2 regions of the Paenibacillus sp. FSL R7-0179 genome follow, and region 1 is predicted to be linked to the other one. Evidence: predicted binding sites of a transcription regulator. Region 1 holds the regulator's gene; the other holds the start of a gene.
The links. The regulator CtsR, encoded in region 1, represses protease genes until heat stress. The targets are predictions, from matches to a motif close to ATGGTCAATAAAGGTCAAACA.

Region 1 (15,860 bases):
GGGATACGCGAGCAATACGCAACCATCTCCCGCAGCTTTGAACTTGCCCATTCCGCGCATAAAGTCCCCGCAATCAGAAAAATAATGGCACCCAGCACCGCAAACAAAATGCTTCCTTCCATAGGCAAGCTATTCTCCAGTTTCCCAAGGCCTGCCGGGAACCCTCTTTCTGCCGCGTGATATAGCGAATAACCGGACCAGGCTCCACAACACCCGGCAAGTATCAAAACAAACTTTTTCCACATAACCTCGCACCTCCTTTTATTCATCCATCAATCCTCTATACCTCACCAGTATGTTCCAATTTTTAGGACAATAATCCGAGGAAACGTTATTTTTTCTGCAAGCCCGGAATTTCCAGTCGCCTCTATTGCCGTAAACTGCTATTCTTGGTTGAAAATGAGGGAGGCCCTGGCATATAATGAACTCAATTCGAACCCAGGGGTGAATGGAAAATGAGCGCACCAAGTTTACAGGCCTTTCAGGATCAAGTCTCCGAACTGCTGCTCCGTCACCGTAGTCTTCTGGATGTAATGTCCAAGAACGGACAGAGCAGTGCTTCCGTCAACCGGGCTGTCGTCAAAGCCATTACCGAATGCGGCTGCATTCAGCTGCATGCCACCAAGCAGGTCTTCGAGCCGACTCTGGGACTTGAGCAAGCCAAAGAGCTTGCCGGGACTCATCTGGCAGGAGAGCTGTGTGAGAACTGCCGCGAGGTCATTGGCTCCGAGCTGGGCCGCGAGCTGTTCTACATGTCTGCACTCTGCAATTTGCTTGCTATCAATATGGACGAGGTTGTCGCCAAGGAATCGCAGAAATGCGCAACACTCGGGTTGTTCAACTTGTCCTGAGCAGACCGTCCGTGCTCTCCTTCATCCATTCCGCCAGCTCCGAAGGGCCGTATTCCGTATACTTCCCTTCCCGCAGGCAGCAAAAAGGCATTGCACTCTCCTGATATTCAGGAAAGGCAATGCCTTTTGTACTAACCATTCTTGGAATGATATACCTTATCTTCCGCGCGTCTTCTGCGGCGGCGTTGCCGCCGTACCTTAAATAGTCCTAAGCTCTGTCTAAAGCCATACAAAGCATACAGCGCCAGCAGTCCAAAGATCAGCTTGGCAATCTGTTCAGGGAAGACCACCGCAACAGCTACAGCGATCACGATAACTACAGGTGCGCCAATAACTGCTTTTTTGGGAAAACCGATCTTCTTGAAATTGGGATACTTCACTGTGCTGACCATCAGATACGACAGCAGCAGGGTAGCGACAATCATGAATGGTGCAGATACATCCTTATGGAAAAGTGCAAGCGTGGCCAGAACCCCGCCTGCAGCAGGAATCGGCAATCCTACGAAATATCCGGGAATCCCCGGACGGACATTGAACCGGGCCAGACGCAAGGCTCCGAATACAGGGAAGATCGCTGTGACCGTCCACCCCAGTGCAGGATTCAGCTCCTGCAGACTTGTTAAATACATAATCAGCGCCGGTGCGACTCCGAACGAAACGACATCGGATAAAGAATCCAGCTCCTTGCCGAATTCACTCTCGCATTTCAGCGCACGGGCCATACGGCCATCCAGCCCATCGAGCAGCATCGCGATAATCACCATGATAGCGGCCATGCTCAGCTTACCGTCAAACGCCATCATGATACCAAACATTCCAAGCATCAGATTACCTATCGTAAAAAGACTTGGAATTGATTTTTGTATCATTTCTTCACCTCAATTTTCCTACTTGTACTGCATGGGACTGCAACATTACGTGATTGTATGGTATTTACATTTGTCTGTCAATAAGAACTTGTTTCTGGAGCCGCTTCAGCCCGTCCTGAATATTACGTGCCCGAACCTCGCCAATGCCGTCTACTTCATCAAGCTCAGCTATGCTTGCCGTCATCAGGTTAGGCAGCATTTCGAAGCGTTCCACCAAGTTGTGGATGATTACATTCGGCAGCCTTGGGATCTTGTTCAGCAGGCGGTAACCGCGCGGAGTCACAGCTTCTTCGGAGGAAATGGCTGTTGAGGAATAGCCCAGCAGGCGGGCAATGTGGTTGTCATCCATCAGTTCATCATCGCTACTGCGCTTCAGCCCGGCAATGATCTCACGGATCTTCTCCTCCTGCTCTTCTCTGGCATAGTCTCTGTACAGCAACCATGCTTCTTCCTCTGTATTTCCAACCAATTCTTCCATCTGCATACTGATCAGCCGGCCTTCATTGCCAAGCTCGTTGATGTAACGCTTAATTTCCATTTTGATTCTCAGCACCATCTCCACGCGCTGGATTACACCGACGACCTCGGCCACAGTCACAATCCCTTCGTATTCGGAAGCGGACAGGTTGGTCAGCCCTTGGGTCAGAACGGCTTTGTACTTCTCCAGAGTCTGAATCGCCTGGTTGGCCTTGGCCAGAATGGCGCCAATTTCCTTGAGCGCGTAACGGATGGAACCCTGATACAGGGTAATAATATTCCGGCGCTGGGAAATGGAAACGACGAGCTTGCCGGTCTGCTTCGCTACACGTTCAGCCGTCCGGTGCCGGATTCCTGTCTCGATCGAAGAGATGGAGGAATCGGGAATCAGCTGCGTATTGGCGTACAGAATCCGCTTCAGATCCTCGCTTAGAATAATCGCTCCATCCATTTTGGCCAGCTCGTATAAATAGTTTGGCGAAAAATCGCAGTTAATGGAGAAGCCGCCATCGACAACCTCCATAACCTCCGGACTATATCCGACAACAATCAGTGCTCCGGTCTTCGCGCGAAGCACATTCTCCAGCCCTTCCCGGAAGGGTGTTCCGGGTGCAGCCATTCTAAGCAGATCATTCATATTATCTGATGGATTATATTCTTTCATGTCCCTGTGCCCCCTAATCTAACGCGACCGCTAGTGCCTGTGCTACTGTGCTGACGCCTATAATCTGAATATCCTGCGGATGCTTCCAGCCCTTCAGACTCTTCTCGGGCATAATGACCCGCCGGAAGCCAAGCTTGGCCGCCTCCTTCACCCGCATCTCTGCGCGTGATACCCCTCTCACCTCACCGGTAAGCCCTACCTCCCCGAAAAACACATCATACGGCTTGGTCGGAAAATCACGGAAGCTGGAGGCAATGCTGATGGCGACAGCCAAATCCACCGCCGGCTCATCCAGCTTCACCCCTCCCGCAACGTTGAGGTAAGCGTCCTGATTCTGCAGGAACATGCCCATCCGCTTCTCCAGTACAGCAATGATCAGCGCCATCCGTTGATGATCCATACCTGTGCACATTCTGCGGGGCGAAGGGAAATGTGTCGAAGCAACCAGCGCCTGCAATTCAACAAGAACCGGTCTTGTACCCTCCATGCTGGCGACCACCGCTGACCCGGCCACTCCAAGCGGGCGCTCGGACAAGAACAGCTCCGACGGGTTCTCCACCTCAGTCAGCCCGATTTCCCCCATTTCAAAGATCCCGATCTCGTTGGTGGAGCCGAAGCGGTTCTTCACTGCCCGCAGCAGACGGTAGGTATGATGGCGTTCCCCTTCAAAATAAAGGACACAATCCACCATATGCTCCAGCATACGCGGGCCGGCAATCGCACCTTCCTTGGTTACATGCCCTACAAGCACCGTAGCAATTCCCCGGATCTTAGCAATCCGCATGAATCTTGTTGTACATTCCCGCACCTGTGCTACACTGCCCGGCGCACTGGTTACTTCCGGCATAAATACAGTCTGAATCGAGTCAATGACCAGAAATTGAGGCTGAATCTGCTCAATGGCTTCCTCAATGCTCTCCATGTTGGTCTCGCACAGAACATACAATTCCGCAGACAGCGCTCCGAGGCGGTCAGCCCGCAGCTTGGTCTGCCGCACAGATTCTTCCCCCGAGATATACAGCACGCGCAGCCCTTGTGTAGTCAAGGCATGCGAGGTCTGCAGCAGCAGGGTCGATTTCCCGATTCCGGGGTCGCCTCCAACCAGTACCAGCGAGCCGGGTACGATCCCGCCGCCAAGCACGCGGTTAAGTTCGCCGATGCCCGTCAGAATACGCGGCTCCTTGTCACTTTCTATATTTATGATCGATTGCGCCTTTTCTTTACTCTGAAAAATAGGTGCATTCATGCCTTGTGTTTTGACGACGCTTTCCGTTTCCTCTACCATCGAGTTCCATTCCTGGCACCCCGGGCACTTCCCGAACCATTTCGGTGATTCATAGCCGCATTCGGTACAGAAAAATTTTGTTTTAGGTTTAGCCATGTGCACTCCTTACCGTCCGAACTTGCTAAAATTGCGGATATTTTACTCTTATTCAAAGTTTACCATTTCTGCACACTGAACGGAAGGACACTTAAGATCTAGTTTTCATTTGCGTCTTTTTTTAGGCATGGTTAGGCATGCCTGGGGAGAGGAAACAAATAAAGCTCCCGCCCCTCTATACGGAGGAGCGAGAGCTTTGTTTCATTTTCCGGAACAATTATTCAGTTTCGACTGTTTTCTCCAGGGAGACTTCGGCCGGTGCTTCAACGGTGGTTACGACCAGTTCGCCGTTCACCTCATCAATGTTAAGGGAATCCCCTTTCTTGATGTTGCCTTTGAGCAGCTCTTCGGAGAGGCGGTCTTCGATATGCTTCTGAATCGCCCGGCGGAGCGGACGGGCACCAAAGGCCGGATCATAACCCTCTTTGGCCAGGAACGCTTTGGCCCCGTCGGTAAGCAGGAAGTCTACATCATACTCACGCAGACGCTTGCGCAGCTCGTCGGACATCAAGGTAACGATCTCTGCGATATGCTTCTCCTCCAAAGAGTGGAAGACGATGATCTCATCGATCCGGTTCAGGAACTCAGGCCGGAAGCTCTTCTTCAGCTCTTCCATAACCTTGCCCTTCATATTGGTGTAATCGGCGCCTGCATCTTGAACGGCCGTGAAGCCAAGCGTCGAATTCTTCTTGATTGCCTGTGCCCCGACGTTCGAGGTCAGGATGATCAGGGTATTGCGGAAATCGACCACGCGGCCTTTGGAATCGGTCAGACGGCCGTCTTCCAGCACCTGCAGCAGAATATTGAATACTTCAGGGTGGGCTTTCTCGATCTCATCCAGCAGGACAACCGAGTACGGCTTGCGGCGCACCTTCTCTGTCAATTGTCCGCCTTCTTCATACCCGACATACCCCGGAGGCGCTCCGACCAGACGGGAGGTGGAATGCTTCTCCATGTACTCCGACATGTCGATGCGGATGACCGCATTCTCGTCGCCGAACATTGCTTCGGCAAGCGCCCGCGCCAGCTCGGTTTTACCAACCCCGGTAGGTCCGAGGAAGATGAAGGAGCCCATCGGACGTTTCGGGTCCTTCAGCCCCGCACGCGCCCGGCGGAGTGCCCGGCTTACCGCCTTAACGGCCTCATCCTGGCCGATAACACGTTCATGCAGCAGAGCTTCCATATTCAGCAGACGGTCCGTCTCCTCTTCCTTCAGCTTGCTGACCGGAATGCCGGTCCAGCTGGCCACCACCTGTGCGATATCCTCAGGTGTAACCTGGGAATCGGTGCGGCCCTGCTTTTCTTTCCACTGGTTCTTCGTAGTATCCAGCTCTTCACGAATCTTCTGCTCGGTATCGCGCAGTGCAGCAGCCTTCTCGAACTCCTGGCTCTGTACTGCGGAATCCTTCTCCTTGCGGATGTCATCCAGACGCATTTCGAGTTCCTTCAGATTCGGCGGAATGGTGTAAGAATTCAGTCTGACCTTGGAGCCCGCTTCATCAATCAGGTCAATCGCCTTGTCCGGCAGGAAGCGGTCTGGAATATAACGGTCCGACAGCTTAACAGCTTCCACAATGGCTTCATCCGTAATTTTCACCCGGTGATGGGCTTCATAGCGGTCACGCAGGCCGAACAGGATCTGAACAGCTTCTGCAGGCGAAGGCTGATCCACCGTGATCGGTTGGAAGCGGCGTTCCAGGGCAGCGTCCTTCTCAATATATTTGCGGTATTCATCAAGCGTTGTAGCACCGATGCACTGCAGCTCACCACGGGCCAGGGCAGGCTTCAGGATGTTGGAGGCATCAATTGCGCCTTCCGCCCCCCCCGCTCCGATCAGCGTATGCAATTCATCGATGAAGAGCACGATATTGCCTGCTTGGCGAATCTCATCCATGATTTTTTTGAGGCGGTCTTCGAACTCACCGCGATATTTCGTACCGGCCACTACAGAACCCATATCAAGGGTCATGACACGTTTGTCGCGCAGTGTCTCCGGAATTTCATTGTTGATGATCTTTTGGGCCAGACCTTCGGCAATCGCCGTTTTACCAACCCCGGGCTCACCGATCAGTACCGGATTATTCTTGGTCCGGCGGCTGAGCACCTGAATAACACGTTCAATTTCCTTGCTGCGGCCAATCACAGGATCGAGGTTACCATCCTTGGCATAAGCCGTCAGATCACGGGCCAGACCGTCCAATGTTGGCGTACTGACGTTAGCCGGAGCTCCGCTGTGGCTGGAGGTGGCTTCACTGCTGCCAAGGAGCTGCAATACCTGCTGGCGGGCCTTGTTCAGACTAATGCCGAGATTGTTTAGCACACGGGCTGCTACGCCTTCTCCCTCACGGATCAGACCGAGCAGGATATGCTCTGTTCCCACATACGTGTGACCCAGCTTGCGGGCTTCGTCCATGGACAGCTCGATTACCTTCTTGGCACGAGGAGTATAAGCGATGTTGGTCGGTTGTTCCTGACCTCTGCCAATCAGCGTTTCCACTTCATCCTGTATCTTCTCCAGACCCAGACCAAGTCCGATCAATGCCTTAGCGGCAATGCCGTCTCCTTCACGAATCAGTCCGAGTAAAATATGCTCTGTCCCAATGTTGTTGTGTCCCAAACGTACGGCTTCTTCCTGCGCCAGCGCCAGCACCTTTTGTGCGCGTTCCGTAAATCTTCCAAACATCATATCTCCTGCACCTCCACGGATAATAAATATCTATAATTAATGTTGTGATCCCAGTGTCTCCCGGAGCAGCTTCGCCCGGTACATATCGCGTTCAGTAGGCGACAGCTCGTCACCGAACAGCTTCTGCAGAAAGCCCGGCTGAGTCTTTACATTCAGCTCATTGAGCACTGAAATCGAAGGCCCTTCCAGAATCCCCAGATCTACACCAAGCCGCAGATCGGAGAGCCGCTGTGCCGATTCTTTCAGTTCCATCACAGCAGCATAGGCCAGAATTCCGTAGGAGCGCTTGATACGGTCCGTAATCCGCAATGCGGAATCCGCCAGCAGGCGTTCACGCGCATTTCGCTCATGCTCTATAATCTGGGTGACTACACTGTGAAGATTCTCAATAATCTCACCTTCGGTCTGTCCCAGCGTAATCTGGTTCGAGATCTGAAAGATATTCCCTACTGCTTCGCTGCCTTCACCATAAATTCCTCTAACGGTAAGCCCCACCTGATTAACCGCAGATAAAATGCGGTTGATCTGATGAGTCATCACCAAGGCCGGCAGATGGACCATAACCGATGCTCTTAGCCCTGTTCCCACATTGGTGGGACAGCTTGTTAAGTATCCTCTGCGGTCATCGAAGGCGTAATTGACAGCAGCCTCGAAAATATCATCGATGGCAGTCGCCCTCACCCATGCTTCTCTGACCTGCAGTCCAGGGAACAGACATTGAATACGGAGATGATCCTCCTCATTAATCATAATGCTGACCGACTCGTCCTCATTAAGAATGACTGCCCCGCCTTTGGAATCATCCGCCAGATTAGGACTGATAAGGTGCTTTTCCACCAGCACTTTTTTGTCCAACTCACCCAGCTCATCCAGCCTCAGCAGTTCAAAGCTGCCGAAATCTGCAGAGGCATCGCCCTGAAATACAGGGGCAAGCTGCTCCAGCACCTCCTCCGACTGCTCTGTTGAAGCGAGCAGCGGGAACGGAAGATGCTCCAGATTACGGGCGATACGCATACGGCTGCTGATGACAATCTCCGAATGACTGCCGCCGCAGCGCATCCATTCACTAAGTGCTTGTTCGGTATACCGGAGACTTGACATGCCTGATCCCCCCTATATATCAAAGACTTTACTCTTGTGGCATTTCTTTTTCAAGCTTGCGGATTCTGTCCCTCAGCTCAGCTGCGGTCTCGAATTCCTCCTGCACAATACTCTGCTGTAATTCCTGCTTCAGCTCATCAATCTGGCGCTTGCACATAATCTGTGCTCCAGCCCGCTTAGGAAGCTTGCCGACATGTGCTGTACTGCCATGCACCCGTCTGAAGAGCGGGTCAAGCGTACTGTCGAAATACTTATAGCAGGAGCTGCAGCCGAACCGTCCCAGCTTGCTGAACTGTGAATAGGTCATGCCGCAGTTTTCACAATGCAGACCCTGCACACTTTGTGCTGCTGCTGATTTGCCCTTGCCCGAGCCCTCCAGATCCAGGAGACCGGAAAGCAAGCTGTGGATAGAGAAACCGCCCGCAGTTCCGGGAATCAGTTCACCCTTCTCCCGCGCACAGCTTTCGCAAATATGAAATTCCGTCTTCTCCCCGTTCACGATCTTCGTGAAGTGGAGTGTAGCCGGTTTGACGCCGCATTCCTGGCATAGCATGAGCGGTGTCCCTCCTTACCATTTGACAAATTATTTGCCCAATAAAGAGATTAGCATAGCCTTCATAAGCTTGGCACGAATCTCATCCCGGTACGGCAGATTAACCGTCAGGCATTCCCGGGAAACCGCAGACCGCATCAGACACGCTTCACGTTTGGAGAGGAAACGGGCCTCCTCCAGCTGATAAATCAGCCCTTCGGCAGAATTCTGATCAATATCATTCCCTATCGTGGAGTTCAGATGTGCGTATAAGGCCACATTCTGAGGCAGCTCATAGCGCTGAATCCGGATATATCCACCCCCGCCGCGTTTGCTCTCCACCACATATCCCTTTTCCAATGTGAACCGTGTGCTGATGACGTAATTGATCTGTGACGGGACACAGGAGAACTGGTCCGCCAGATCATTGCGCTGAATTTCCACCGTACCTTCGGGACTTTCATGCAAAATATTCTTCAGATATTGTTCAATAATATCGGAGATATTACGCATCACTCATCCTCCAGTGTGTAAGCATTGGTTAAATCTGTGCTGCGCCAACGCCTGCCGCCCAGTGACATGCTCTTAAGAACTTAACCCTGGCAATGCAATAAGAATCGGCTGCAATAGCCTCTGCACTGCGCTTTTTCTCTAAATGTTACATTCCTGAGAACGATCCTATCCGGCCTGCGTTGACTTTGACTTTCTTTGACTTTTTCATATTATAACATATTCTCACTGAATTCCAAGGGGTTACTCTTATTTTTTACTTTTTGGCTGTAATGTATTCCGGTTGCCTGCTTAGTTCACTGAACTTGGGCATTATGTATAGGAAAGCTCCTCCGCTTCCAAGGAAAGAAGAAGAGCCGTTCGCTGTCAGAAAAAATCGAATAATGCCGTCTCAGCCTGCGGAATCAGCGCTTCAAGCCAAGCAGTCGCCTCAGCAGTCCCGGATAGTTGTCCGTACTTTGCCGCTTGAAGCGGACGCTTGTATCCCATCAGCAGCACAGTAAGCGTGCCGATACCACATTCCAGGTCAGCGTCTGACCGCTCGCCCTGAATCCGGATAAACGTCGCCTCCCCCTGCTCCGACACCGTCCACCGCCATAACCCGTTGTTCCAGGGCGCATGCTTATCTTCAATATAGAGCACCCGCTCCCGGTCACCCTCCGGCACATTGAAGGTCATGCTCTCCACAAAAGCCTTAGCATTGACGATTCGCGCCATGAAGTATGGATAATTCTCCTGTTCAATCCGCGGATCAGGGAGGAGAAAAGGCAGAATGTCGTCAGCAGGCACCAGCTTCAGCTGCGCAGCCGTAATCATGGAGTCATGATTGGCAAGGAAGGTCCACAAGCCCTGGCGGGCAAGCTCGTTCCCATAGATGAACTCATCTATGACCAGCTCCTGCTGCACTATTTTATACAGCACATAGCCTTCCGGTTCACCCTCCTCTGAATAAAACACACAGGAATGCGTATCATCATCAAGCACACTTTCCTTCCACCAGGTCTCAGTACGCTGGAGACTCCCGTTATACCTCATGGCGAATTGATCATACAGCTGCTGGAATACTGCAAAATCAGGAGTATCGCGCTTCACGCTGCCCTTAATCTCCGTCTTGTGCGGGAACTTCCCTACCGGAAGAGTGTACTTCTTATATTCACAATAGATCTCCCAGCCGAATTTACGGTAAAAGGGAATCAGGAACGGATGCAAAAAGGACAATGTCTGACCGGCTTCGTTCATGGTCTGGAGCGCATGGGTCAGCAGATGGGCCACATACCCCTGCCTGCGGTTCTCCGGCCAAGTCGCTACACCGGCGATGCCCCCCATAGAAACGGGCTTGCCTTGTATATATACCTGTAACGGAAGAAGCGTCAGCTTCGCACCGATGCTGTCCCCTTCAAAAATCGCCCAGGTTTGTTCCGGTTTGAATTTTTCCTTGGCACGTACTCTATCTTCTGCTGAAACCTTATATTTAAAAGCATATTCGGACAAGCTCAGGCTGTCCTCAAATTCTCCGGCACGTAATTGCCTGATTTCCATTCTGTTCCCCCCGTTACATTTCATAAACTAGCTCCAGTTATTTGCTTAATAGAGAGTATAACAAGCGAAGCCGCCAGATGCTAATAGAGGCTTGCCATCAGCTACAAAAAGAATAGTTATCCACAGCTTTTGCACAGCAACGCAAAAAACCGGAAAGAGATTCTTTCCGGCTGAAATGAGTTATCCACGAATACGTTTTATCTATCCACAATATTCACTTTTTATCCACAAAATCGGTGTATTACTTATGTTTTCGCTTGACTCATCCACAATATTATGCGTTATGTTCCCATAATCCGGGGATCAATTCGTTCCTGCAAAGGTATCCACATGTGCGCAACTTTTCTGTACTTACTGAAATCTATCCACAGCTTTTCCACAGCCCTGCCTGCACGCAAAAAAACCACTGTCGATTGCTCAACAATGGCTCATGCGCTTGGCAACGTCCTACTCTCCCAGGACCCTTCGGTCCAAGTACCATCGGCGCTGGAGGGCTTAACGGTCGTGTTCGGGATGGGTACGTGTGGAACCCCTCCGCTATCGCCACCAAACATGATTTTTGCGCTGCGTGGACATCTGTGAGATCACTCCCGCAAAATATCAATCCTTAGAAAGGACATGCAGCTTAAAATCGTTCAGGAATTTGATTCCTGAAAACTGAATCCGAAACGAATCTGCGCTCGCCCTTCTTACGGGGCCCCCGGAAAGTACTCGGAATCCGCTTCGTCAGCGTCATCTTCACTTTTTGGGGTAGTTTTTTGGATAAGCCCTCGACCGATTAGTATTGGTCAGCTCCATGCATTGCTGCACTTCCACCTCCAACCTATCTACCTCGTCGTCTTCAAGGGGTCTTACATACTGGGAAATCTCATCTTGAGGGGGGCTTCACGCTTAGATGCTTTCAGCGCTTATCCCGTCCGTACGTAGCTACTCAGCCATGCTCCTGGCGGAACAACTGATGCACCAGCGGTACGTCCATCCCGGTCCTCTCGTACTAAGGACAGCTCCTCTCAAATTTCCTGCGCCCACGACAGATAGGGACCGAACTGTCTCACGACGTTCTGAACCCAGCTCGCGTACCGCTTTAATGGGCGAACAGCCCAACCCTTGGGACCTACTTCAGCCCCAGGATGCGATGAGCCGACATCGAGGTGCCAAACCTCCCCGTCGATGTGGACTCTTGGGGGAGATAAGCCTGTTATCCCCAGGGTAGCTTTTATCCGTTGAGCGATGGCCCTTCCATGCGGTACCACCGGATCACTAAGTCCGACTTTCGTCCCTGCTCGACTTGTAGGTCTCGCAGTCAAGCTCCCTTATGCCTTTGCACTCTGCGAATGATTTCCAACCATTCTGAGGGAACCTTTGAACGCCTCCGTTACTCTTTAGGAGGCGACCGCCCCAGTCAAACTGCCCGCCTGACACGGTCCCCGTACCCGCTTAGGGTACCAGGTTAGAACCTAGATACGATCAGGGTGGTATCCCAACGGCGCCTCCAAGAAAGCTTGCGCTCTCTTTTCTACGGCTCCCACCTATCCTGTACAGATCGTACCCAAATTCAATATCAAGCTGCAGTAAAGCTCCATGGGGTCTTTCCGTCTTGTCGCGGGTAACCTGCATCTTCACAGGTATTAAAATTTCACCGGATCTCTCGTTGAGACAGCGCCCAAGTCGTTACGCCATTCGTGCGGGTCAGAATTTACCTGACAAGGAATTTCGCTACCTTAGGACCGTTATAGTTACGGCCGCCGTTTACTGGGGCTTCGGTTCACAGCTTCGGATTGCTCCTAACCGCTCCCCTTAACCTTCCAGCACCGGGCAGGCGTCAGCCCGTATACTTCGCCTTACGGCTTCGCACAGACCTGTGTTTTTGCTAAACAGTCGCTTGGGCCTTTTCACTGCGGCCCCCTCGGGCTATTCACCCTACCGAGGCACCCCTTCTCCCGAAGTTACGGGGTCATTTTGCCGAGTTCCTTAACGAGAGTTCTTCCGCGCGCCTTAGAATTCTCTTCTCGCCTACCTGTGTCGGTTTGCGGTACGGGCACCTTCTCCTGGCTAGAGGCTTTTCTTGGCAGTGTGAGATCATGACCTTCGCTACTGTAATTTTCGCTCCCCATCACAGCCCAGCCTTACGGTGTGCGGATTTGCCTACACACCAGCCTCACTGCTTAGACGGACATCCATCAGTCCGCGTCACTACCCTCCTGCGTCACCCCATCGCTCATAGCGGATTACGGTGGTACAGTAATTTCAAACTGTTGTCCTTCGACTACGCCTGTCGGCCTCGCCTTAGGTCCCGACTTACCCTGAGCGGACGAGCCTTCCTCAGGAAACCTTGGGCTTTCGGCGGATCAGATTCTCACTGATCTTTTCGTTACTCATACCGGCATTCTCACTTGTATGCTGTCCAGCGCTCCTTACGGTACACCTTCAACCCACATACAACGCTCCCCTACCCCAGGATCGACTTCACTCCAGCTTCGAAGTCTGTGTTTATCCCCTGAGAGCATTTAGCCATTCATCCCTTCGGATATTTCACGGCATCAATGTCAATCTGGATAAACACGCCTCAAAGGCGCAGTGAAGTCGATCCTAGCCATAGCTTCGGTGGTGTGTTTAGCCCCGTTACATTTTCGGCGCAGAGTCACTCGACCAGTGAGCTATTACGCACTCTTTCAATGGTGGCTGCTTCTAAGCCAACATCCTGGTTGTCTGTGCAACTCCACATCCTTTCCCACTTAACACACACTTGGGGACCTTAGCTGATGGTCTGGGCTGTTTCCCTTTTGACAATGGATCTTAGCACTCACTGTCTGACTCCCGGCAAGAAGGTAATGGCATTCGGAGTTTGACTGAGCTTGGTAACCCTTGCGGGCCCCGCACCCAATCAGTGCTCTACCTCCACCACTCCATTCACCGAGGCTAGCCCTAAAGCTATTTCGGGGAGAACCAGCTATCTCCGAGTTCGATTGGAATTTCTCCGCTACCCCCACCTCATCCCCGCATTTTTCAACATGCGTGGGTTCGGGCCTCCAGTGCGTGTTACCGCACCTTCACCCTGGACAGGGGTAGATCACACGGTTTCGGGTCTACGTCCACATACTCAGTCGCCCTATTCAGACTCGCTTTCGCTGCGGCTCCGGCTTCTCACCTTAACCTTGCATGTTAAACGTAACTCGCCGGTTCATTCTACAAAAGGCACGCCATCATCCATAAAGAGGACTCTGACTTTTTGTAAGCACACGGTTTCAGGTTCTATTTCACTCCCCTTCCGGGGTGCTTTTCACCTTTCCCTCACGGTACTGTTTCACTATCGGTCGCCAGGTAGTATTTAGCCTTAGCAGATGGTCCTGCTGGATTCATACGGGGTTTCACGTGCCCCGCACTACTCGGGATCCGTCTCGGAGAGAATACCATTTCGGCTACAGGGCTTTTACCTCTATCGCGGGCCTTTCCAGACCTCTTCGCCTACCGTATTCCTTTGTAACTCCATGTGAGACGTCCCACAACCCCAAGGGGCAAGCCCCTTGGTTTAGGCTGTTCCGCGTTCGCTCGCCGCTACTGACGGAATCACTATTGTTTTCTCTTCCTCAGGGTACTTAGATGTTTCAGTTCCCCTGGTCTGCCTCTGCGTATCCTATGTATTCAGATACGAGTAACTGCGAATTACCACAGCTGGGTTTCCCCATTCGGACACCCCCGGATCAAAGCTTGCTTACAGCTCCCCGAGGCAGTTTCGTTGTTCGCCACGTCCTTCGTCGGCTCCTGGCGCCTAGGCATCCTCCGTGTGCTCTTAGTAGCTTAACCAATGTGTTTTCCGTTAGGAAAATCACTTAGCATCACTAAAATATTGAAACTTGTTTACACAAGTTCAGCTTAAAGGAATGTTCTAAAACGCAAATTCGTTTCGGTATCCAGTTTTCAAGGATCAAGTTGTATCCAATATTTTAGACATACAAATAGATGAAGTTTGTTGGTGGAGCCAAGCGGGATCGAACCGCTGACCTCCTGCTTGCAAGGCAGGCGCTCTCCCAGCTGAGCTATGGCCCCGCAAATTCCATCAAAACCGAACAAATGGAAACGCTCAAGGCTTTACAAAGTAAAGCCTGCTTCAGGAAGTAAGCTTCCTGAAGACTTTTATTTGAATGTCACCATTGCAGGTGACGATTCTCCATAGAAAGGAGGTGATCCAGCCGCACCTTCCGATACGGCTACCTTGTTACGACTTCACCCCAATCATCTACCCCACCTTCGGCGGCTGGCTCCCTTGCGGGTTACCCCACCGACTTCGGGTGTTGTAAACTCTCGTGGTGTGACGGGCGGTGTGTACAAGACCCGGGAACGTATTCACCGCGGCATGCTGATCCGCGATTACTAGCAATTCCGACTTCATGCAGGCGAGTTGCAGCCTGCAATCCGAACTGAGACCGGCTTTGCTGGGATTGGCTCCACCTCGCGGCTTCGCTTCCCGTTGTACCGGCCATTGTAGTACGTGTGTAGCCCAGGTCATAAGGGGCATGATGATTTGACGTCATCCCCACCTTCCTCCGGTTTGTCACCGGCAGTCACTCTAGAGTGCCCAGCTCAACCTGCTGGCAACTAAAGTCAAGGGTTGCGCTCGTTGCGGGACTTAACCCAACATCTCACGACACGAGCTGACGACAACCATGCACCACCTGTCTCAACTTTCCCCGAAGGGCACCTGATGCATCTCTGCTTCGTTAGTTGGATGTCAAGACCTGGTAAGGTTCTTCGCGTTGCTTCGAATTAAACCACATACTCCACTGCTTGTGCGGGTCCCCGTCAATTCCTTTGAGTTTCAGTCTTGCGACCGTACTCCCCAGGCGGAGTGCTTACTGTGTTAACTTCGGCACCAAGGGTATCGAAACCCCTAACACCTAGCACTCATCGTTTACGGCGTGGACTACCAGGGTATCTAATCCTGTTTGCTCCCCACGCTTTCGCGCCTCAGCGTCAGTTACAGCCCAGAAAGTCGCCTTCGCCACTGGTGTTCCTCCACATATCTACGCATTTCACCGCTACACGTGGAATTCCACTTTCCTCTTCTGTACTCAAGTCACCCAGTTTCCAGTGCGACCTCAGGTTGAGCCCAAGGTTTAAACACCAGACTTAAATAACCGCCTGCGCGCGCTTTACGCCCAATAATTCCGGACAACGCTTGCCCCCTACGTATTACCGCGGCTGCTGGCACGTAGTTAGCCGGGGCTTTCTTCTCAGGTACCGTCACTCCGG
Region 2 (15,860 bases), 960 kb from region 1:
CCTTAGGGGCTTTTTTTCATACCGGAATAAAAAAAAATATTGTACATTGCTGATGCAACTTTTACCATGCTGTCCCGTCTAGAGGGTACTAACACTTAAACGAATCGAAAGGGGATGGCAAGCATGAGAAGATGGGGTAAATCGATTGGAGCAGTATTGCTGGCAGGGAGCTTGATGATTGGAGGAATGGGGTTGAGCGGAGTGCTGAAGGGACCTGAAAAGGCTTACGCTGACGAGGTGCAGAAGAACATTGTGAGCGTGGTGGGCAAAGGTGAGCTGTCGATTAAGCCGGATATCGCTTATCTCTCTATCGGTGTGAGCACTACAGCGGATACTGCACAGGAGGCACAGAAGGGTACAGCGGCGAAAATCTCCAAGCTGACGGCATTGTTCAAAACCACTTGGGGTATAGCCGACAAAGACATCCAGAGCAGCCAGTTCAACGTACAGCCTAATTACACCTACACGGAGAAGGACGGCCAGAAGGTCAAAGGCTATAATGCCCAGCACACTCTGGAGGTATCGTACCGTGATCTGACGAAGGTTGGGCAACTTTTGGACGCAGCCTCTGCGGCCGGAGCGAACAACATCGGCAATGTGCGGTTTGCCATTGAAGATCCCTCTGCCTTCGAAGCACAGGTGATTGAGAAGGCTATGCAGAATGCAGACGTCAAAGCAGCAGCCATAGCCAAAGCGGCGAAACGGGGAGTGGGCCAGGTGGTTACGGTGATTCAGAGCGATGACGGTAATCATCCGGTAGTCTACGCTGAAGCAGCAATGATGCAGAAAGCGTCAATGGATACTGCTGCCGGCAGCTCTGTTGAACCGGGGCAGGTCAAAGTCACTACCCAATTAAATGTAACGTATGAACTGAAATAAACGTTTCGCATGAGGCGCTTGCTCTGCTGATTTGGCAGGGCGGGCGTTTTTTAAAATATAAGAATTTATATGCTTTACGCTATAAATTATCCTTCTATTTCTCGCTGAAACGGTACCTCCCTTTCAAAGGACGGCTAAGCCGTTTCCACTTGTATCGTTTCAACTTGGCGGTGAATTATTATTGAAATCTCTCAATTTGTTTATATAGTGGTAACAATATCTTTAGATAGAACCTTCAAAATTAAAGAAACTGTAAAGCGGATTGTAACAACCCCGGCGTCCATTCTCCCTATAATAGGAAGAGTGGAAATGAGGAACACAACTAGACCAGACACAGAACCGGATGAGAGGAGAAGCAATAATGACTAAGAACTCGACTTCAAAAAACAACGCCCGCCGATGGGGTGCAGGAATACTTGCCGCAGGGTTGCTCCTTGGGGGAACAGGAATCTTCCCGTCAGGGACGACGGAGGCTGCAGCTGCTGCTGCCCAGACGAAGGCTGACACTTCTCAGGTGGTGCTGAAGGTAAACGGTAAGATTACTTCACAAACGGGGCTGTTCAAAGAGGGAAAGGTATGGGTTCCGGTAACCTTCATGCGTGATTCGCTTGGCATGCCGCTGTCCTATGACAAGGCAGAGAAGGCGTATACCATTGGAACAGGCACTGCCCAGACGAAGCTAACTACTACAGACTATGGCATTACGATCAGCGTCAATAACTATTACATCGGAGACTATGAAGCGAAGCAGTGGAATAACAAGCTGTTCGTTCCGATGGATCTGCTGAATGATTACCTGGGCTATAAAAGCGACTGGAGCGCGGCCTCAGGACGGCTGAACTTGATGAAGAGAACGCAGAATGCAGTTACGATTAAGACCGCCAGCTATGTGAAGGATCATAAGGATGCCCCGATCCGCCTGGACTATCCGCAGGTTAGCGGCCTGGCCAGCCCGGAAGCTGAGAAGGCTATCAATGACGCGATCAAACAGACGGTGTTGAAGTTCGCAGCCGATGCCGAGGATCAAATTACTAAGCGGGCAAAAGATGACCGGCCCTATGAATTCGATGGCGGATATGTAGTCACTTACAATCAGAATGGCGTGCTCAGTCTGATTACGAATCAATATGAGTATACCGGAGGCGCACATGGTATGACCTACCGCAATGCGTTCACCTTCTCGCTCAAGGACGGGAAGCGCCTGCTGCTGGGCGATCTGTTCGGAGCGAATCCGAATTACAAGAAGCAGATGAATGCCGAAATTACCAAGGAATTCAAGAACTTCAGCGGAGGTTATCTCGGCGGATTCACCGGCTTGAACACCGAGAAATACTTTTATCTGAGAGACGGCAAGGTAGTGCTCTTCTTCCAGCTGTATGATTACACGGTATATGCCGCAGGCTTCCCGGAATTCAACTTCAGCTTCAAGGAACTCCTGCCGGACGGAAGCAGTCCGTTCACAGCGCTGAAATAATAGACCTTCATAAGAATACCCTAGAATGCCCTTGTACCTTCTCCGGGAGATGCAGGGGCATTCTTCATGTGCAGGGCCTAATCAGCTTGCCCTGCCGTTACCACTTCACCCGGATAGTCATAAGCTATAGAAGGCAAGCAGCTTATAACGGGGAGGGGAAGGTTATGGTCTATGCGTATACAGCGATCGGGGATTCACTAACAACCGGCTTCGGTGCGCTGCCCGGGAACGGCTTCGTCCCCGTCTACCGGCGGATGGCGGAAGGGAGGCTGGGCACGCCGGTGGTGCCGGCGAATCTTGGTGTCAACGGTCTGACCACCGGGGGGCTTAGGCAACGGCTGAGGAGCTCCAATACCTACCGGGCGGCGGTGAAGGATGCACAGATCATTACGTTGTCCATTGGCGGCAATGACTTGATTAAAGCAGCCCGGGCAGCCGGGCCCCGGCCCGGTGAATTCCAGGGCTTGCTGCAGCAAGCGCTTAGGGACTGCAAGCGTAACTACAGCGACATCATGGGTAGCCTGACACAGCTCAAGGCAGGTTCCCGCAGCCCCTACATCCTCCGGATGGTCGGCCTCTATAACCCATATCCGCAGATAGATGAGGCAACAGAGTGGGTGCGGGATTTCAACCGCTATGCCGCAGGTTACAGCAGTAATAACGTAGGGTTTGCTTCGATATATCATGAATTTGCCGGCAATGAGCGGGGGCTGCTGTTCCTGGACCATATTCACCCGAACGGCAGAGGCTACCGTGTAATTGCAGGCAAGCTCGATGCCCTGGGGTACGGAGGCTTGAGGTAGGCATGAAGAAAGAGGCTGTAACATGACCGGACCGGTCTGTTACAGCCTCTTCGTGTATTCATTTGGATAGATTACTTATACGCCTGTCGGCAGAGTCTTCTCAATTACCTTGTCCACGATACCGTATTCAGCAGCGTCTGCAGCGCTCATGAAGTAGTCGCGGTCAGTATCCTTCTCGATCTTCTCCAGCGGCTGGCCTGTACGCTCGGACAGGATGCGGTTCAGCTTCTCACGCAGCTTGATGATGCGGCGGGCACGGATCTCGATATCCGAAGCCTGGCCCTGGGCACCGCCTAGCGGCTGGTGAATCATGATCTCGCTGTTCGGCAGGGCAAAGCGCTTGCCCTTGGCACCGGCGTTCAGCAGGAACGCTCCCATGGAAGCGGCCATACCTACACAGATGGTGGATACATCCGGCTTAATGTATTGCATTGTATCGAAGATTGCCATACCCGCTGTGATGGAACCGCCTGGGCTGTTCACATACAGGTGAATATCCTTATCCGGGTCCTCGGCAGCCAGGAAGAGCATTTGTGCGATGATGGAATTGGCTACCACGTCATTAACCTCCGTTCCAAGGAAAATGATGCGGTCCTTCAGCAGGCGGGAATAGATGTCATAAGCGCGCTCACCGCGGTTGCTCTGTTCTACTACCATAGGAATATAACTCACGTGGAAAACCTCCTTGAAATTGGTGCTTCGAATGTGTTCATTTTTTACTGTTACCGTATTAACCACATGATAAACAAATTCAAACAAAAAGTCAAAGAAAGTCAAACTTACTTTCAAAAAAAAGAGCCCTCAAGCGGCTCATTGGTTAAATATAATATATCCGGCACTAAATTATGTACAAGCTTGAAAATAATGGCGCGCCCGCCAAGAATCGAACTTGGATCTCAGGCTTCGGAGGCCTACGTCATATCCATTGGACCACGGGCGCAACAGAAATTATTATAATACACATCTCAGATAAAAGCAATGTGTATTAAGCATGCTGCTCAAAAATAGTTTTGTCCCCCTCTATTAAGAGAGCCGGAGATGTGCCTCCTGCCTGCTGCGTGCCGGACAAGCCCATGCATAAGATGAAAGCGGGCTGAGAATTATAGTCTCGGAACACTTGCACTCGACGTCAGTTTTGGGTAGAATATGGGTGGGACTTAAAAAGTTAACCCGGGACATTTTGAGACCACGAACAGGGGATAAGAGAAAGACGAAGTTGCAGGAGTGAAAGCATGCGTAATCTATTGGAAATCCAAAAGCAGCTTCTGCCTGATCTCATGGAAACCCTTAAGAGACGGTATACGATTCTACATCAGATCATGCTGTCCGATATTATTGGGCGCAGGACGCTAGCCGCTTCGCTTGATATGACCGAGCGGGTACTGCGCGCCGAGACGGATCTTCTGAAATCGCAGGGGCTCATTGAGATCGAGAGCGTCGGTATGCGCATTAGCGATGCCGGTCGCAGACTGCTTGACCTGCTGGAGCCGGTCGCCAAGAGCCTATTCGGCCTGGATGATCTGGAAGAGAAAATTCGTACTACGTACGGTCTCACCAAAGTAATTGTGGTACCTGGCGATTGTGAGACATCGCCGTTCACCAAGCGTGAACTGGGGCGCGCAGGCTCCAAGGCACTGCTCAGCGTACTGCGCAGTGACGACACGGTTGCCGTCACAGGCGGATCAACCCTGGCCGAGATGGCCGATCAGCTGACCCCGCCGCTATCCCTTTCCTATAAGAACGCCTGGGTTGTTCCGGCGCGCGGAGGACTGGGAGAGAGCATGGAGATACAGGCCAACACCATTGCTTCAACCATGGCCAAACGGATTGGCGCCAATTACCGTCTGCTGCATGTGCCCGATCTGCTTAGCGGAGACGCTTATCAGTCGCTTGCGCAGGACTCCAATATTGGAGAGATTGTACAAATTATCCGCAGATCGCGTATTATTGTACATGGAATAGGTGATGCCATTGAAATGACCCACCGCCGCAAGCTGGACTCCGGGACAATCTCAGAGATTCAGGGTGAGGGTGCTGTAGCCGAATCCTTCGGATACTACTTTAATGAGGACGGCGAAGTGGTTCACACTATGCTGACCATGGGGCTGCGCCTGGAAGACATTATCCGCACAGAAGTCGTTATCGGTATTGCCGGCGGCAAACGTAAGGCGAAGGCCATTCATGCGATGCTGCGGTTCGGGCAAGAGGATATTCTCGTCATCGACGAGGCGGCGGCTGTCGAAATCGGCAAGGAAATCGACACACAGCTACAAAAGGTCCTATAGATTCCATTAAATGGGGCGCGCACAAAGGGTTTATGCATTATACTTAACATTGTTGTCTTGACGAGCCTCACGGCCTGTCTTGAATAAATAAAACGAACTCTAGGAGGAACTATTCAATGAGTGTAAAAGTTGGTATTAACGGTTTTGGACGTATTGGACGCCTTGCATTCCGCCGTATTCAAAATGTAGAAGGTATCGAAGTGGTAGCAATCAATGACTTGACTGACGCTAAGATGCTTGCTCATTTGCTTAAATATGATACAACTCAAGGTAAATTCCAAGGCGATGTTGAAGTGCATGACGGCTTCTTCAAAGTTAACGGTAAAGATGTTAAGGTTCTGGCGAACCGCAACCCTGAAGAGCTTCCTTGGGGAGAGCTTGGCGTTGATATCGTTCTGGAATGTACTGGTTTCTTCACAACTAAAGAAGCCGCTGAGAAGCACCTGAAAGGCGGAGCTAAAAAAGTAGTTATTTCCGCTCCAGCTACAGGCGACATGAAAACTGTTGTGTACAACGTTAACGATGACATCCTTGACGGTTCCGAAACAGTAATCTCCGGTGCATCTTGCACAACGAACTGCTTGGCTCCTATGGCCAAAGTTCTGAACGACAAGTTCGGTATCATCGAAGGTCTGATGACTACTATCCACGCTTACACAGGTGACCAGAATACTCTTGATGCTCCACACGCAAAAGGCGACTTCAGACGTGCCCGCGCTGCTGCTGAGAACATCATCCCTAACACTACCGGTGCTGCTAAAGCCATCGGCCTGGTTATTCCAGAACTGAAGGGCAAACTTGACGGTGCAGCACAACGTGTGCCTGTAGCTACAGGTTCCCTGACTGAGCTGGTTACTGTTCTGGATAAGAGCGTAACCGTTGAAGAAATCAATGCAGCCATGAAAGAAGCTTCTGACCCAGAAACTTACGGCTACACTGAAGATGAAATCGTATCTTCCGACATCAAGGGTATGACTTTCGGTTCCCTGTTCGATGCAACTCAGACTAAAGTACTGACTGTTGGCGACAAACAGCTGGTTAAAACTGTTGCTTGGTACGACAATGAAATGTCCTACACTGCACAGCTGGTTCGTACTTTGGAGAAATTCGCTAAGCTTGCAAAATAAGACAGTTTTCATATAAGCACTACAATAGAGCGGAAACAAGGAAAGTCTGTTTCCGCTCTTTCTAAATGAACTGAAATGGATTCGTTTGAAAATGGCTTCGTGAAGGAACCAATTTTGGGTGTGGAGGAAATGTTAATCATGAACAAAAAAAGTGTCCGTGATGTAGAAGTAAAAGGCAAACGCGTATTCGTGCGCGTGGATTTCAATGTGCCAGTGGAAGACGGCAAGATCACTGATGATACCCGTATCCGCGAAACCCTTCCAACAATTAAATACCTGATTGAGAACGGTGCAAAGGTCATTCTGGCCAGCCATATGGGCCGTCCTAAAGGTGAATTCGTTGATTCCATGCGGTTGACTTCCGCTGCAGTCCGTTTGTCTGAATTGCTCGGCAAACCGGTAGCCAAGGCGGATGAGGCCATTGGCGAAGCGGTAAAAGCGAAAATCGCTGAACTGAACGATGGCGATGTGCTTGTGCTTGAGAATGTCCGTTTCTACAAAGGCGAAGAGAAGAATGATCCTGAACTGGCTAAGCAGTTCGCTGAACTGGCTGACCTGTTCGTCAATGACGCATTTGGCGCAGCTCACCGTGCCCATGCTTCGACAGAAGGAATCGCTCACTTCCTGCCTGCAGTATCCGGTCTGCTAATGGAGAAAGAATTGTCCGTTCTCGGTAAGGCACTTTCTAACCCGGAACGTCCTTTCACGGCCATCATCGGCGGCTCCAAGGTTAAAGACAAGATTGACGTTATCGATAACCTGCTGAATCTGGCTGACAATGTACTGATTGGCGGCGGCCTCTCTTACACGTTCACCAAGGCTCAAGGCTTCGAAATCGGTAAATCCCTGGTAGACAACGACAAGATTGATGCAGCGCTTGGATTCATCGAGAAGGCCAAGAAGCTGGGCAAGAACTTCGTGCTTCCTGTTGACGTTGTAGTCGCTGACAAGTTCGGTGCAGATGCCAACACCAAGATTGTAGATGCAACCGAGATTCCTGCTGACTGGGAAGGTCTGGACATCGGTCCTAAGACTCGTGAAATCTATGCCGATATTATCAAAAACTCCAAGCTGGTTGTATGGAATGGACCGATGGGTGTATTTGAAATTGACATCTTCGCTGAAGGTACAAAGGCTGTAGCTCAGGCTTGCGCTACTACCGAAGGCTACACTGTTATTGGCGGCGGCGATTCCGCTGCAGCTGCTGAGAAATTCCACCTCGCAGACCAGATGGATCACATCTCCACTGGCGGCGGCGCATCGCTCGAGTTCATGGAAGGCAAGGCTCTTCCAGGTGTAGAGGCACTGAACGACAAGTAATACCGAAGAGGGAGGCAATACATCACTATGAGTAGAACACCTATTATTGCAGGCAACTGGAAAATGTTCAAAACCGTTCCGGAAGCCGAAGGCTTCATCGCTGAAATCAAAGGCCAGGCGGAAGTAGCAGGCGTAGAGACTGTTATCTGCGCGCCATTCACTAACCTGCCTGCACTGGTTGCAGCAGTACAAGGCACCACCATCAAGATTGGTGCACAGAACCTGCACTTCGAAGATAACGGCGCTTATACAGGTGAGATCAGCGGCGTAATGCTGAAGGATCTTGGTGTAGAGTATGTTATTATCGGTCACTCCGAACGCCGTGCTTATTTCGGTGAGACGGACGAAATCGTCAACAAAAAAATGCATGCGGCATTCCGTCACGGCATTACTCCAATTGTCTGCGTAGGCGAAAAGCTTGAAGAGCGTGAAGCTGACCAGACTAAGGACGTATGTAAGGTTCAGACTGAAGCTGCATTTGCCGGTCTTAGCGCAGAGCAGGCAGCAAGCGTAGTTATCGCTTACGAGCCAATTTGGGCGATCGGCACAGGTAAATCCTCCACTTCCCAGGATGCCAACGAAGTTATTGCTTATATCCGTACCCTTGTTAAAGGCCTGTACGATGAAGCAACAGCTGAAGCGGTACGTATCCAATACGGCGGCAGCGTGAAGCCTGAGAATGTAACGGAGTACATGAGTCAAAGCGACATCGACGGCGCTCTAGTCGGCGGTGCCAGCCTGCAGCCTGCTTCCTTCGTTTCACTCGTTGAGGGGGCGAAGTAAGAATGTCAGCTCCAAGACCTGTAGCACTGATTATCATGGACGGCTTCGGACTGCGGAACACGGATGAAGGCAATGCGGTTGCCCAAGCCAACAAGCCGAACTACGACCGTTACCTGAAGCAATATCCGAATACCACGCTTACCGCTTGCGGCGAAGCTGTAGGTCTGCCGGAAGGCCAAATGGGTAACTCTGAAGTAGGTCACCTTAACATCGGTGCCGGCCGTATTGTATACCAGGACCTCACCCGTATCGATAAGTCGATCCGCGACGGTGAATTCTTTGAGAACGAAACGCTGGTGGCTGCCGTAAGAAGCGCCAAATCAAATGGCAAAAAGCTTCACCTCTATGCCCTGGTATCCGATGGCGGCGTACACAGCCACATCAATCACCTGTTCGCCATGCTCGATCTGGCCAAAAAAGAAGATCTGCATGAAGTTTATATTCATGCCTTCATGGATGGCCGTGACGTACCACCCGACAGTGGACAGAAGTTCATTCAGGATCTGGTCGCCAAGATTGAAGAGGTTGGCGTAGGAACGATTGCTACGGTATCCGGACGTTACTTCGCGATGGACCGTGACAAACGCTGGGATCGTGTAGAGAAGGCTTACCGTGCAATGGTATATGGCGAAGGCCCTAAATATACCGATGCCCTTCAAGCCATCACTGCATCCTACCAGAATTCTGTGTTCGATGAATTCGTGGAACCAAGTGTAATTGTGGACAGCCAGAACAACCCGGTAGCGACAGTGGAGAGCGGCGATTCCGTCATTTTCCTTAACTTCCGTCCTGACCGCGCGATTCAGCTGTCGCAAGTGTTCACGAACTCGGATTTCCGCGGCTTTGACCGTGGACCTAAGTTCCCGCAAGGCCTGCACTTCGTATGCCTGACTACCTTCAGTGAGACGGTTCAAGGCTTCGTGGCTTACTCCCCGAAGAACCTCGACAACACGCTCGGTGAAGTGCTGGTTCAGCAGAACAAGAAGCAGCTGCGTATTGCGGAGACGGAGAAGTATCCGCATGTGACCTTCTTCTTCAGCGGCGGACGCGATGAGGAGCTTCCGGGCGAGACCCGTATCCTGATCAACTCGCCGAAAGTGGCAACCTATGATATGAAGCCTGAGATGAGCGCTTACGAAGTGGCGGCGGCCTGCGTAGCGGAGATTGAAGCGGATAGACAGGATGCCATTATCCTGAACTTTGCCAACCCTGATATGGTAGGACACTCCGGCATGCTGGAGCCTACAATCAAGGCGGTTGAAGTAACGGACGAATGCGTAGGTATGGTTGTGGATGCTGTAGTTGCCAAGGGCGGCGTTGCTATTATCATTGCCGACCACGGAAATGCTGATATGGTATTCGATGAGAACGGACGCCCGTTCACAGCCCATACCACTAACCCGGTTCCGTTCATCGTTACCACTGAAGATGTAGTACTGCGTGAAGCTGGTATTCTCGCAGATGTGGCACCGACGATCCTCGATCTGATGGGACTTCCGCAGCCTGCGGAAATGACCGGACAATCCATGATTGCCAGCCGCAAATAAGCAAGACATCTGTTTGTGTAAACCCAAAACCATTGTATAAAAGGAGATTAACTTACATGACTATTATTTCTGATGTGTATGCACGCGAAGTCCTTGACTCCCGTGGTAACCCTACTGTAGAGGTTGACGTATATCTGGAGTCCGGCGCAAAAGGCCGCGCTATCGTTCCTTCCGGCGCTTCCACTGGCGCTCATGAAGCTGTAGAGCTTCGTGACGGCGACAAATCCCGTTACATGGGTAAAGGCGTTCTGAAAGCTGTTGAGAACGTAAACGAAATTATCGCTCCGGAAGTAATCGGTATGGACGCTCTTGACCAAGTGGGCATTGACAAGCTGATGATCACTTTGGACGGAACTCACAACAAAGGCAAGCTGGGCGCTAACGCTATCCTGGCAGTATCCATGGCTGTAGCACGCGCTGCTGCAACTGCTCTGGACATTCCTTTGTATGTATACCTGGGCGGATTCAACTCCAAGACTCTTCCAGTACCGATGATGAACATCATCAACGGTGGTGAGCATGCCGATAACAACATCGACGTTCAAGAGTTCATGGTTCTTCCAGTAGGCGCTCCAAGCTTCAAGGAAGCACTGCGTACTGGTGCAGAAATCTTCCACAACCTGAAATCCGTACTGCAATCCAAAGGCCTGAACACAGCTGTTGGCGACGAAGGCGGCTTCGCACCGAACCTAGGCTCCAATGAAGAAGCGATCACTACAATCATCGAAGCGATCGAAAAAGCCGGCTACAAACCAGGCGTTGACGTATTCCTTGGTATGGACGTTGCTTCCACTGAGTTCTACAAAGATGGTAAATACACACTTGCAGGCGAAGGTAAATCTTACACTTCCGCTGAGTATGTTGACCTGCTGGCTTCATGGGTTGAGAAGTACCCAATCATCACGATCGAAGACGGTATGTCTGAAGATGACTGGGATGGCTGGAAATTGCTGACTGAAAAATTGGGCGACAAAGTCCAATTGGTGGGTGATGACCTGTTCGTTACAAACACTGAGCGTCTGGCAACAGGTATCGAAAAAGGCATCGGTAACTCCATCCTGGTTAAGGTTAACCAGATTGGTACACTGACTGAAACCTTCGATGCGATTGAAATGGCGAAACGTGCCGGCTACACAGCTGTAATCTCCCACCGTTCCGGTGAGTCCGAAGACAGCACTATCGCTGACATCGCTGTAGCAACCAACGCTGGTCAGATCAAGACTGGTGCTCCTTCCCGTACTGACCGTGTGGCTAAATACAACCAACTGCTTCGCATCGAAGACGAGCTGGGCGAATTGGCTCAATACAATGGTCTGAAATCCTTCTACAACCTCAAAAGATAATTTCTTTTGAATCTATAGGTACAATGAGCCTGCCGGTTTCCGGCAGGTTTTTTGCTGCAGCCTGCTCGGTATAGAGGGAAAGGTAAGATTTTCATAGAGAGATAGGCGGGAATGCAGTCTGGAAGGTTGTATTCATTCCGGGGCTATGATAAAATAAAAATGCTGTTTATGAAACGGAAATTCTAATTTAGCATAGATAGTGATGCTTGGACGTAGGAGGTGGAAGTGAATGGATATCTTTTTGAAAGTGGTGCTTCTGATTTTTGCCGTAGGTCTGATTGCGGTCGTTCTTCTGCAAAAAGGGAAAAGTGCAGGTCTTTCCGGTGCCATCTCCGGCGGTGCTGAGCATCTCTTCGGTAAAACAAAGGCACGCGGTATGGAGCTTGTGCTGCAGCGTGTAACAGTTGGTCTGGCGGCTGGATTCTTCATCATGTCAATTGTTGTAGCCATTGTTATTGACTAGTTGGTTAACAGTAAGCCTTCGCTCTGTTCTGAATGGAATAGACGGGGGCTTTTTTGTATGCAGATTTAATATTGTGAACATCATAACAGGGATGCCCGGGATTGATTTCGTGTATACTAGGGTATGAAGTATATAAAGGTAAATTTTACTTGAAATGATTACTGTGCAGTAGGACAAGGCATACAGTATGCCAATGCATAGGAATGCAGCAGGAGGCTGAGGTGACGAACATGATAACACAGGAAATCTTACTTGATTTCATGCGGGAGACCGCTTATAAACCACTAACTTATGAAGAACTGGTGAGCCATTTCGCCGTGGAGGATAGTGCCGATTTCAAAGCCTTTGAGGCTCTGTTGATTGAACTGGAAAAGGACGGACGGATCATACTGACCCGGGGCAGCCGCTATGGTGTGCCTGAGCGGATGGATTTGCTGCGCGGACGGCTGCAGGTTCATGCGAAGGGCTTTGCTTTTCTGATTCCCGATAACCGGGAGCACCCGGATGTGTATATCCACGCGAACGATCTGAAGGGTGCAATGAACGGCGATACCGTCTTGATCCGTATTACCTCGAAGAGCCCGTCCGGCGGGCGTATGGAAGGCGAAGTGGAACGGATTCTGATCAGAGGCGTGTCGCAGACGGTAGGTGTCTTCCAGAGCCTGGAGACGTATGGCTTCGTGCTGCCTGACGATAAGCGGATTAACCGGGATATTTTCATCCCCAGGGAGTCTTTCAAGGGTGCGGTTGACGGGGAAAAGGTGGTTGTCCGCATCGTGAACTATCCGGAGGGCCGTGCTGCGGCTGAGGGTGAGATCATTGAGATCCTTGGCCATAAGGATGATCCGGGCGTGGATATTCTGTCGGTCATCCGTAAGCATCAGCTTCCGGAGGCTTTTCCGGCTGAGGTAATGACTGAAGCGGAGCAGGCGCCGGATTCGATCACAGATGAAGAGATTATCGAGCAGGGGCGGCGTGATCTGCGCGGGCTCAATATCGTAACGATTGACGGCGCTGATGCCAAGGATCTGGATGATGCGGTCAACGTACAGCGTCTGGAGAATGGTCATTATAAGCTGGGCGTTCATATTGCTGACGTAGGCTATTATGTGCGTGAAGGCTCTGAGCTGGACAAGGAAGCCTATGACCGCGGGTGCAGTGTGTACCTGGTGGACCGTGTCATTCCGATGCTTCCGCACCGGTTGTCGAACGGTATCTGCAGCTTGAATCCGCAGGTTGACCGTCTGACGATGTCCTGTGAAATGGAATTCGATGAGCAGATGAAGGTCGTGAAGCACGACGTCTTCACCAGTGTCATCCGCACGAAGGAGAGAATGACTTACTCTGACGTACGGAAGATTGTCGAGGATGAAGATCCTGAGCTGCTGGAGCGTTATGCTCCGCTGATCGGGGATTTCCGGCTGATGAAAGAGCTGGCGATGAAGCTGCGCGCTGCCCGGATGCGGCGCGGGGCGGTGGATTTCGATTTTGAAGAGAGCAAGATTATTGTAGATGAGGCCGGTAAGGCTATTGATATTGTAAAACGTGAGCGTTCTGTGGCGGAGCAGATTATTGAAGAGTTCATGCTGGTCGCTAATGAGACGGTGGCCGAACATTTCCACTGGCTGAAGGTTCCGTTCCTGTACCGGATTCATGAGGACCCGGACCCGGAGAAGCTGCAGAACTTTATGGCTTTTGCGGCTAACTTCGGTTACCACGTGAAGGGCCGGGGGAATTCGGTTCACCCGCGTGCGCTCCAGGATCTGTTGGAGCAGATTCAGGGAACGAAGGAGCAGACGGTTATCAGCACGATGATGCTGCGCTCCATGAAGCAGGCGAAGTACGATGCCGAGAGCACCGGGCACTTCGGGCTGGCAGCGGAGTTCTATTCCCACTTCACCTCACCGATCCGCCGTTATCCCGATCTGGTCATTCACCGCGTTATGCGTGAGGTTCTTGAGAATGGCGGAGCGCTAAGCGAGAAGCGTCACGAATACCTGGCCTCCCGGATGCCGGATATTGCGCAGCAGTCTTCGGAGCGCGAGCGTGTGGCTGTGGAAGCCGAGCGCGATACCGAGCAGCTGAAGAAAGCGGAGTTCATGCAGGACAAGGTTGGCGAGGAATTCGAAGCCATGATCAGCAGCGTGACCAGCTTCGGAATGTTCATTGAGCTCGACAATACGGTCGAAGGTCTCATTCGCCTCAGTGCGCTTACGGATGATTACTACCACTTCGATGAAGCTCATATGGCGCTGATCGGCGAACGTACCTCCAAGGTGTTCCGCATCGGCGATGAAGTGAAGATCCGTGTCGCTAAGGTCAACATGGATGACCACACCATTGACTTCGAGCTGGTTGATATGAAGCCGCGTGCGGCAGGAGATCACCGGAGCTACGGTGGCCGTGGGGGCAAGGGCGGCCGTCCGGGCGCCGGAGGCTTCAGCAAGCCGTTCGCCGGTAAGGCCGGAGGCGGCAAAGGCCGTGGCGGTAAAGGCAAGCCCGGCAGTGTGGCCGCCGGAGGCAAGAACGGTGCCGGTAAGAAGAAGGGCGGCGCGGGTTCGGGCGGCAGCTTCGGCGCGGCCGGAAGCCTTGGCGCCGCTCCTGCAGGCGCCGGAAACGGGCCGCGCGCAGACGGAGCGGCGGCGTGGGACACCGCCGGCGCAGCAGGCAGCGGCCGCAAGCGCGGCCGTGGGCCGGAAGCGGCAGCGCGGCGCGGTCTGGCCGCCGCCGCAGGCGCAGCGGGCGGCGCGAAGGCGGACCGCCGGGGCGAAGCCGGCGGGTCTGGCGCTCCGCGCGAGGGCGGCAGAGGCCGCGGCGCGGAGGGTGGTGGCGGTGCCGGGGGCCGCGGCATCGCATTCGGCTTTGGCTCGGGCAAGGGCGGCTACGGCGCGCCGAGCGGTGGCGGGTCTGAGCAGGCGGGCGGTGAGCTGCGCGGCGTAGACGCGGGCACACGGTTCCGCAGCCGCGAGGACCTGGGGCCTGACGGGCGCGGCGCAGCGCCCGAGGGCAAGAGCCGCCGCAAGAAGAAGAAAGGCGGCGTGTTCATTGGGCCTTCCGTGACACCAGGCACTGATAAGGCCGCGGATACGCAGAAAGTTAAGCGCAAGAAAAGAAAAAAGAACGTGGACTAGAAGAGCTAGAGGTATTCTTCCTCGCTTCGCGGAGCGTCCTCACTAAGCACAAACGTCCATCCAACTCCAAAAAAGGGGTGTCCCAGCCATTTTATGGCTTATGGGACACCCCTTTTTTTAAAATAGTCAATAATTAATTGTAAAGGGAGCTTTACATTTGAAAAAAATGGTACTATGATAAAAATGTAAACTAATTCAAGAGGATGGTAAATATGGGGGTAGATGATCAGAATTTAAAACATCATATTATTGAGTTGCGTGCAGAAAGGGGTTGGACACAGCAGCAGTTGGCAGATGCCCTTCGGGTTAGCCGTCAGACGGTCATCTCGATTGAAAGGAACAAATATATGCCATCCCTCAAGCTGGCTTTCCGCATTGCTGATGTCTTTCAGAAAAGCATCTACGAAGTGTTTGATTATGTGGGGGGAGATTAATGTGGACGTTTTTTCTCGTGTGAATTCTATTTTTGCAGTACTGGGTTTTTTGTCCTTTATAGGGATACTGCTTCTCTGTTTGTCTAATATCCGGGACGAACGGGGAATCTATATTATCAACAAGTTTTTCAGGAGTATGTTTGTAGTCTTGAGCACCAGCTTTTCACTAATTATCCTGATTAGCTCATGGATCGATCCGGGCTACGAGCTGTATCGAAATATGGTGACAATCTTATTTTCATTATCTTTTATAATAATAGGTCTTTTTATC

Region 2: clpP (ATP-dependent Clp endopeptidase proteolytic subunit ClpP) is a predicted target of CtsR. The motif match lies at 3,916-3,936, and genes of this name have one in related genera.

The regions. Positions count from the first base shown of each region.
Region 1 covers NZ_JBBOCC010000001.1:1,785,225-1,801,084, reverse strand. Annotated here, with positions in the region: gene MKX63_RS07805 (PIN/TRAM domain-containing protein) at 1-245, opposite strand, end outside; gene MKX63_RS07800 (hypothetical protein) at 456-851, shown strand; gene MKX63_RS07795 (hypothetical protein) at 838-990, opposite strand; gene pssA (CDP-diacylglycerol--serine O-phosphatidyltransferase) at 983-1,720, opposite strand; gene disA (DNA integrity scanning diadenylate cyclase DisA) at 1,785-2,861, opposite strand; gene radA (DNA repair protein RadA) at 2,875-4,242, opposite strand; gene clpC (ATP-dependent protease ATP-binding subunit ClpC) at 4,460-6,928, opposite strand; gene MKX63_RS07770 (protein arginine kinase) at 6,965-8,029, opposite strand; gene MKX63_RS07765 (UvrB/UvrC motif-containing protein) at 8,058-8,582, opposite strand; gene MKX63_RS07760 (CtsR family transcriptional regulator) at 8,613-9,074, opposite strand; gene MKX63_RS07755 (GNAT family N-acetyltransferase) at 9,438-10,610, opposite strand; rRNA gene rrf (5S ribosomal RNA) at 11,045-11,161, opposite strand; rRNA gene MKX63_RS07745 (23S ribosomal RNA) at 11,369-14,414, opposite strand; tRNA gene MKX63_RS07740 (tRNA-Ala) at 14,582-14,657, opposite strand; rRNA gene MKX63_RS07735 (16S ribosomal RNA) at 14,785-15,860, opposite strand, start outside.
Region 2 covers NZ_JBBOCC010000001.1:827,629-843,488, reverse strand. Annotated here, with positions in the region: gene MKX63_RS03505 (SIMPL domain-containing protein) at 124-879, shown strand; gene MKX63_RS03500 (PdaC/SigV domain-containing protein) at 1,241-2,353, shown strand; gene MKX63_RS03495 (GDSL-type esterase/lipase family protein) at 2,518-3,156, shown strand; gene clpP (ATP-dependent Clp endopeptidase proteolytic subunit ClpP) at 3,232-3,828, opposite strand; tRNA gene MKX63_RS03485 (tRNA-Arg) at 4,022-4,096, opposite strand; gene MKX63_RS03480 (sugar-binding transcriptional regulator) at 4,389-5,441, shown strand; gene gap (type I glyceraldehyde-3-phosphate dehydrogenase) at 5,558-6,568, shown strand; gene MKX63_RS03470 (phosphoglycerate kinase) at 6,707-7,888, shown strand; gene tpiA (triose-phosphate isomerase) at 7,916-8,671, shown strand; gene gpmI (2,3-bisphosphoglycerate-independent phosphoglycerate mutase) at 8,674-10,218, shown strand; gene eno (phosphopyruvate hydratase) at 10,275-11,561, shown strand; gene secG (preprotein translocase subunit SecG) at 11,791-12,024, shown strand; gene rnr (ribonuclease R) at 12,255-15,155, shown strand; gene MKX63_RS03440 (helix-turn-helix transcriptional regulator) at 15,368-15,589, shown strand.